Regions from separate parts of the Zhenhengia sp. genome, predicted to be linked through region 2. Evidence: a T-box and tRNA genes for the amino acid it is inferred to sense, from the RefSeq annotation. Region 2 holds a T-box; the other holds one or more tRNA genes.
What was found. The T-box of region 2 lies ahead of metG (methionine--tRNA ligase). A T-box ahead of a tRNA ligase gene usually reads a tRNA of that ligase, here a tRNA-Met.
Positions count from the first base shown of each region.

Region 1: it has a tRNA-Met gene. The T-box ahead of metG (methionine--tRNA ligase) is inferred to sense a tRNA for this amino acid. The anticodon was not compared.

Region 1 covers NZ_JBKVCH010000009.1:41,593-45,995, reverse strand. The annotation lists gene ACLTBU_RS10945 (peptidylprolyl isomerase) at 1-215, shown strand, start outside; gene ACLTBU_RS10940 (nitrite/sulfite reductase) at 338-1,888, shown strand; tRNA gene ACLTBU_RS10935 (tRNA-Val) at 2,065-2,137, opposite strand; tRNA gene ACLTBU_RS10930 (tRNA-Met) at 2,142-2,215, opposite strand; gene ACLTBU_RS10925 (MATE family efflux transporter) at 2,357-3,787, opposite strand; gene ACLTBU_RS10920 (patatin family protein) at 3,855-4,403, opposite strand, start outside.
Region 2 covers NZ_JBKVCH010000005.1:134,602-139,004, forward strand. The annotation lists gene ACLTBU_RS07775 (aldo/keto reductase) at 1-378, opposite strand, end outside; gene metG (methionine--tRNA ligase) at 591-2,183, opposite strand; T-box leader at 2,240-2,507, opposite strand; gene ACLTBU_RS07785 (tRNA 2-thiocytidine biosynthesis TtcA family protein) at 2,565-3,392, opposite strand; gene ACLTBU_RS07790 (cysteine desulfurase family protein) at 3,403-4,403, opposite strand, start outside.

The DNA of each region.
Region 1 (4,403 bases), on a different contig from region 2:
TATTTAACATGAAAGCTGGTGAAGTAAGCGCACCTATTCAAACACAATTTGGTTACCACATTATTAAAGTTGCATCTGTAAACGAAGGTGAAGATGCTAAATTTGAAGATGTAAAAGATAGAGTTAAACAACTTGTTATGTCTATGAAACACAACGCAGTTTACACAGCAAAACAAGCTGAACTTAAAGCAAAATACACTGTAGAAGTAAAATAACTTTTCCTATTTAAAAGAGCGCAAGAAATCCATATGGACTTCTTGCGCTCTTTTTATTTTTAAGTATACCTTTATTTAGATGTGGAAAACTAAGAAAAACTTTAACCATTACAGGTGATATTATGAATAAACTTAACGAAATCCTACTTGAAGAACTCCCTGACCTAAAAAAACACAGCGAAGCTTTTCTTAATAAAGAACTTTCAAAACTAAACTTTAAACGTTACTCTGGAGCTTTTGGTGTATACGCTACGCGTAGTCAGAAAAGTTTTATTCTCCGTTTTCGACTCCCCGGAGGTGTTATCTCTAAAGAAGAACTTCAGTTCATCTATGATATGGCTCTTAAATATAATTTAGGCGGTATCCATCTTACAACAAGGCAATGTATTCAATTACACAATCTTTCCTTAGATGCTATCCTAGACATTATAGAACAAGGCATTTTAAAAGGTCTCTACACTCGAGGAAGTGGTGGAAATTATCCTAGAAATGTATCTATGTCTCCACTCACCGGTGTAACCCCTGGAGAAGCTTTTGATGTTCTTCCTTTTGCTATAGCAGCTAATGTTTATCTTCTAAAATCTATTTATGCTTATCATTTACCTAGAAAATTCAAAGTAGCTTTTTCTAATACCCCAACTGCAGATGCTCATTCTACAATACAGGATTTAGGCTTTATTGCTATGTCCTATGATCATAACCCCTTCTTTAAGGTCTATGCAGGCGGTGGCTTAGGCAAGGATCCTGAACCCTCTCTTGTTATCCCTATTTCACTTCCTCCCTCAGATGTACTCTATGCTATAGAAGCTATGCTAAATTTATTTATAAAGGAAGGAAATTACGAGGATCACAATAAAGCGCGTGTCAGATACATCGTCAACAAACTAGGCAAAGCTCAATTTATTGCTAGTTTTTTAGATGAGCTTGAAATAGCTAAACAAAGCAAAGAGCTTTCCCTCCCTTTTACACCTAGCTTCGAAGTCTATGAAGATTGGTCTACTACCCTCATACATCCTCGTATTTTTAAGCAAAAGCAGATAAATCTATATAGCATGTATTTTCAACCTCTAGGTGGCCAGCTTACATTGAAGCTCCTCAAGCAACTCCTTCAATACTTAGACTATCTGCCTAAAGTACGCTTAAGGCTTACTATGACCGAAGGTTTTTATATGATTAATTTAGATGAGGCAACAGCCCTTAAACTACTTGAGCTTACAGACGGCCTAGGTGGTGAAACTAAACTTACTCAAAGTGTAAGTTGTATTGGTGTTCCCACTTGCCAAATGGGTATACTAAATAGCCAAGAACTTCTAGATAACATTATCTCCTACTTCAATCATAAAAAGTATAAAAAAGATATATTACCCCGTGTATATATTTCTGGGTGCCCTAACTCCTGTGGGGTACACCAAATAGGTAGCATCGGCTTTGCGGGCAAGAAAAAACGTATCGAGAATGTTATCACCGACTGTTATACGCTGTATATAGGCGGTTCTTTCCATGCCGATCATGTAAGACTTGGTATACCTTTAGGAGATATACCTTCACCACTTATTCCAGAATTTCTTTATAAGCTAGCTCTGCAACTAGAATCACTTAATATAAATTTTGATACTTGGTTCGAGACCGATCAAGATTCTCTTACAGCTTTTATACAGCCTTATCTGGTATAAAGTTTAAAATAGGCTAGAACACACCCAATAAAGTTGCCATCATAGGAATATCTACCCATGGTATCAAAATACCCAAGGCTATCGTATAGCTGTATTTTCTCAAAAATCTATGCCTTCTACACCCCTTAACAAAATAAAAAAGCACCGCAAAATGCGGTGCTTTTTTAAATTAAAAATGGTCGCTATAGGGCTCGAACCTATGACCCCCTGCTTGTAAGGCAGGTGCTCTCCCAGCTGAGCTAAGCGACCAAAGTAGCGGAAGACGGATTCGAACCGCCGACACCATGGGTATGAACCATGTGCTCTAGCCAACTGAGCTATTCCGCCATATTCATTTCTTTAAGGCCCGTGCCTCAAGTACTTCTGTAGTATATACTATTACTTGTCATAATGCAAGTACTTTTTTTATTTTTTTTGTTATAACTAGAAGTTTTTTATCACTTCTAGTTATAACATGAGAAAATTAGATTAATCCATAACCTTTTTATCATTAAAAGTCTTTTTATAGAAGATGCCAAAACAAATAAATGTTGTAATAGATGCTAAAATATCTGCTACTGGCTCAGCAGTAAATACACCCGCTAATTTATTTTCCATTAGTAATGGTAAGATAAAGATAAGCGGAATTAATAGAATAACCTTTCTTAATAAAGCTAAGAATAAAGAAATTTTTGCCTGACCTAACGCTAAAAACGTCTGTTGACATGAATTTTGTATACCCATCATAAACATCCCAGCAAAGAAGATCCTAATCCCCCAACTTGTCATACTCATAACTTCTGGATTTTTATTAAAAATGCTTACAAATACTCCTGGTACCGTCATAAGCAAAATCCACATTATACCTGTATAAGCAAAGCTACTCATCAAGAAGAGTTTGAAAGCTTTCTTAACTCTATCCATTTGTTTAGCACCATAGTTATAACTAATAATAGGTTGCGCTCCTTGTGCAAGTCCCATAAGTGGTAACACAATGATTTGCATGATACTACTCATAATGGTCATAGAACCAATGGCTAAATCACCAATTCCTACCCCTATTGCATCCCCATATATAAGTAATTGTTTATTAAGACTGATTAAAACAAGACTTTCTGTCGCCTGCATAATAAATGGTGATACACCTAAAGTCGTAATTTTAAAGGCTATAGAAGCACTTGGCTTTAAGTATTCTTTCTTTATTTTAATTGTTGTCTTACTACCTAGAATCTCATTTATTACTTTGTTGTTAAATTTCTTCTCTTTACCAAAGAAGAAGTAAATAACCCATATTGCAGAAACAGCTTGTGCCATAATTGTTGCAAGAGCTGCCCCACGCACACCCATATCAAATCCAAAAATAAAGATAGGGTCCAATACGATATTAATAAATGCCCCCACCATGACTGTACACATACCTACTTTTGCAAAACCTTGTGTATTGATAAATGGATTCATACCAAGTGCAATTTGTACAGCAAGTGTTCCTAATAAGTAAATACCTAAATATTGAGTTGCATAAGTAATCGTGTCATTACTTGCTCCAAATGCCCATAAAATAGGCTCTTTGAAGATAAATAGAGCACACATAAGTACTGTTCCAAGGATAAGAAGCAATGAAAAACTATTACTTAATATCTTTTGTGCGCCCTCTTTATCCTTCTCTCCCATCTTAATAGCTGCAAGAGGTGCTCCACCCATACCTATAAGTGCACTAAACGCTGAAATAATCATAATAATTGGGAAAGCTACTCCAATACCCGCCATAGCTGCCTTTGCATCTGGAAGTCTACCAATATATATTCTATCTACAATATTGTAAAGAACATTCACAAGTTGAGCAATAATGGCCGGAAGTGCTAACTTAACAAGTAACTTACCTACACTATCTTTTCCTAAATCTGTAGTTTGTTGACTCACTTTATCATCTCCTTTTACATTACTAAATCATACCATACTACAATATTGTGATGAAGATATAAATACACTATTTGCTAACTACTACATTATCGCAATCACTACAGAAACTTTTTATCTGTCCATAGAGCCTTGCTGCATCTTCATATCCATTATTATAAAGTTCTCTAAGTTTTTCTACATCCTTTTCAAATCTTCCTATTGTAATAGGCTTAGAGGGACGAATAACCAAAGCTTCTCCAGAAGCTTCCCACTCACTTAATGTCTTTAACGTATTGTTATACATATGATGCCTATTTTGGATCGTCTCAATAAGCTTTGGATAACCCTTGTATTGTCTACTGTATAACCATTTAAAAGGTTCTGGCTTTTTCACATATCCTTCATTGCGTGTTACCACAACGATTTGTTTCGTATTTCCTCTCTCTTTCGAAAATTGAATAGGTATAGAATCAGCAGTTCCCCCATCTAGATACTTCTTTCCTTCAATCTCCACAATAGGTGCAAACATAGGAATAGAACTTGATGCCCTCAAATAACGATTTACTAAACTTTTATGACCACCATCTAGGTATTCTGGTTCCCCTGTCTCACAGTTAGTTACCACAATAGTTAAATG
Region 2 (4,403 bases):
TTCTGGCTCCATCAGCGTGTCTGGTCGATGTAATAAAAGAACATCTACATAATCTGTCTCTAAACGCTTCAAGCTCCCTTCTACTGACTGAATAATATGCTCTTTCGAAAAGTCAAAAAAGCCTGGTCTAATCCCGCATTTTGTTTGCAGAATAAGCTTCTCTCTTTCAATCGGTAAAGTCTTTAAAGCTTTAGCAAAAACGCTTTCAGATTCTCCTTGTCCATAAATATCTGCATGATCATAAAAATCTATACCTAACTCATAAGCTCCCTCAATAAGCTGCGCCACTTCTTCTACTGTATGCCCTGCAAGACGCATACAACCTAATGAAATTTCTGAGCCTGTCAGTGCTCCCGTTCCTATTTTAAGTGTTTTCATTTCTTTCACTCCTTATATGTAAGATACTTTCATTATATAAAAGGTAAATTTAGGTAGCAAGTATGATTTTGTCCATTGATTATCCGTTTTATCCAATTTAACCTCTATAAGTTACTTAAAATAATGTTTTGAACTCGTATGAAACTACAAGAAAATAGTCTTGCAGTTTAAAATAAAAATGCCATTAGTCTCTTTTAATGGCATTTTTATTTTTATGACTCGCTCTTATCTAACCTTTTAAATAATAAGTCTACAGCACCTATTTTCCCTACAGGTACACTTAAAGGTTTCCAGCTTATTTCCTTTACGCCTACTATCTTCCTTAAACGTTCAGACGAAAATGGTAAAAATGGTTCTAATAAATTGCCTATATTAATGATGCTATATATACAATGATAAAGGGTTTCATAGCACTTATTCGAATCCTCTTTAATCATTACCCATGGTCTATTTTCATCAAAATATTTATTTGTCCACCTAATTAATTCAAAAATCTCTTTAAGTGCCTTTTTAAATTCTCCGTTTTCTATATATCCTCCTGTTTTCTCATATACACCTTGTATCTTCCTTTCTAGTGCTTCCTCTACTACACAAGATTGTAATTCCCCTTTATAACTCTTTACTAAAAAAGCTAATGTTCGATTTACAAGATTCCCATAAGCACCTACTAAATCTGCATTATTAAGTGTAATCAATTCCCTATAGGAAAAATCAGCATCTCGTTTTTCTGGTCCATTCGCAAGTAAACTATAACGAATAACATCTGGTTCATATTGCCCTATTAAATCCTTTGCCCATATTGCCCAATTATTACTTGTCGAAAGCTTCTTCCCTTCAATAGTCATATATTCACTTGAAATTATTCTTTTTGGCAATGCTTTAAAGCCTATTCCACTCAGCAATGCCGGCAAAATAATATTATGAAATGGAATATTATCTTTGCCATGTATATAGTAAGAAAGTGTACTTGCATTCCAAAAATCTCTGTAATCTTGTTCTTTCTCTTGTGCCCACTTTTTACTTGCTGTTAAATAACCTAATACAGCATCTACCCAAACGTAAATTTTTTTATCTTCATAGCCTGGAATAGGCACCTCTATCCCCCAAGGTAAATCTCTTGTAATGGCTCTATCTTGTAAGCCCTCATTAATATAACGATCGGCTACATGAACTGCATTCGTACGCCAGTTTTCCTTATGATGCTCTACATAAGTTCTTAGCTTCTCTTCAAATGTTGATAAGGCAAAGTACAGCTGCTTTGTCTCTCTAACTGTTGGTATGTGACCACATGTTTTACACCTTTTCTCCTGTAACTCTAAAGGATCTAATAAGCTTTGGCAATGATCACATTGGTCTCCTCTTGCCACTTTCCCGCATATTGGACAAATACCTTCTACAAATCGGTCTGGTAAAAATTGCTCACATCTTTCACAATAGACTTGTTCTATCTGTTTTTCATAAATATACCCTGCTTCATAAAGTTTTTTGATTATACCTTGAACCTCTTCTTTATGAAATTCCTCATCTGTTCTTGTATAAATATCATAAGAAAAACCTAACTTGTTAAAACATGTTTGAAATTCCTCATGATACTGATTTGTAATGACTGTAGGTTCTACTCCCTCTAGTCTTGCTCTTACTGAAATAGGTGTGCCATGACAATCACTCCCTGATACATACAGCACTTGTTCCCCTTTCTTACGGTAATATCTCGCAAGTACATCTCCTGGTAATAATGCAGCTAAATGTCCTATATGCAATGACCCATTTGCATATGGCCATGCGCCTCCAATTAAAATATTCATTTTTATTGCCTCCTTTAAATACGTAAACTAAAAAGACCTCGCTCTATAGCTTTTGCTATAGAGACGAGGCCTTAATTCCCGTGGTACCACTCTATTTCATCTATACTTCACAGTATAGAACTCTTCAAGTACGCCATTTATCTATGGTTATACTCTATCGCTATAACAGGCGAACCTGTTGCAATCTAAATTCAAGAAATGACTTCAATACTCGATTGCACTACTCCAAGGCCATTTTCTATTTAGTATTCTTTGCTTCTTTTCAGCTACTGAAGCTCTCTGTAAAAGACATTCTAAATATACTTTCCTTTTCAATGTATTTAGAGTTGATTTAATTAAATGAATCCTATCACATATCCTATTTCGAGTCAAGAGGTCATTTTATTTATCGTAATCATCTAAGAAGCTATATACCTTCTCTCCATCACGATAACCAATAATAGTCTGTAAGTTTACGTTATGAACGCTCTTGAAGATATTCATTTCAATATGTGGATTTGTTTGTCTAAACTTCTTAACAAGAACTTTCATTTCCTGACGTTTAGAACCCCCACCTGCATCACCTAATGAACAGTTTTCTGTTAAACGGCATGCACACTGGATGAATTGAAGATCATGGTAGTTTTTCCATGCAATAATATCCGCTTCTTTTACAAGGTAAAGTGGTCTAATAAGTTCCATACCTTCATGATTTGTACTATGAAGTTTTGGCATCATGGTTTTAATCTCTCCACCATAAAGCATGCTCATAAGAATGGTTTCAATCGCATCGTCAAAATGATGCCCAAGTGCAATCTTGTTGCAACCAATAGATTGAGCATATTTATAAAGGTAACCTCTTCTCATTCTTGCACAAAGATAGCATGGTGAGTCTGCTACACCTGCTACAGCATCAAAAATTTCTGTATCAAAAATTTCAATAGGAATATTTAAAAGCTCTGCATTATCAATAATAACTTGTCTGTTATAAGGATTATAACCTGGGTCCATTACAACAAACTTCAGTTCAAAGTTGCGCTTACCATGCTTATAAAGTTCTTGCATACATTTGGCAAGAAGCATAGAGTCTTTCCCACCTGATATACATACGGCAATACGATCGCCTTCTTTAATCAGTTCATATTCATTAATAGCCTTAACGAATTTAGTCCATATGGTTTTACGGTATTTTTTAATAATACTACGTTCTATTTCTTGATATTTTTCCATAAGTTCATCCTTATTTTACTAAATTTTTATAACTACGTTCAAAAACTTCTAAGAAGCTCTCAATTTCTTCTTCTGTTGTTAAATGACTTAAACTTATTCTAAGCGTAGAAAGTGCGAGTTTACGATCCTTAGTTAACGCATAGACTGGTCTCGAAGGTGTATTGACCACGCAACAAGCTGATTTAGTTGCTACATAAATTTCACATTCTTCTAAAGCCTGTTGGAAGGCAGCTGCATTAACGCCTTTTACACTAAAGTTTACGATAAATGGACTTGCATCTTTTGGACTGTTAATATGCACATTGGCATATTTCTCTAATCCTTTACGTAATTTTATATTAAGTCCTTCTACATAAGTATAACGCTCATCTATATGAGGAATTGCCAATTCCAGTGCTTTTGCTGCACTTTCAATCAGTGCAAGTGTTGGTGTACCACTTCTAAAAGCTGTTGTGCTAATACCTCCGTGAATAACTGGCTCAAGCATAATCCCTTCCTTTTTAATGAGAATACCTATACCATTTAAGCCATAAAACTTATGTGGTGCAAACGTTAATAAGTCAACATCTTTTAAATCTACCACTATTTTACCTATAGCTTGAGTAGCATCTACATGAAAAAAGCAATTTGGGTATCCTTCTAATAAATCATGAATGGCTTTAAGTGGCTGTTTAATGCCTACTTCACTATCCACATGACTAAGAGATACTAAAATCGTATCTGGCCTTAAAAGTTCCTTAAGATGTTCTAAATCAACTTGTCCATCCTTTAAAACATCTACAAAGTCTACTTCGTATCCTGCATTCTGAAGTGCTGTTACTGTACTGGTTACAGAAGAATGCTCAAGGTAAGTCGTAATAATATGTTTGCCTTTACGTCTGTACTGATGGGCAATACCTTTAAGCGCAAGGTTGTTGGATTCTGTTGCGCCCGATGTATAAATAATTTCACTTTTTTGAACGCCTAAAAGCTTTGCAATACGCTCAGTTGCTTCATCTAAAACAATTTTTG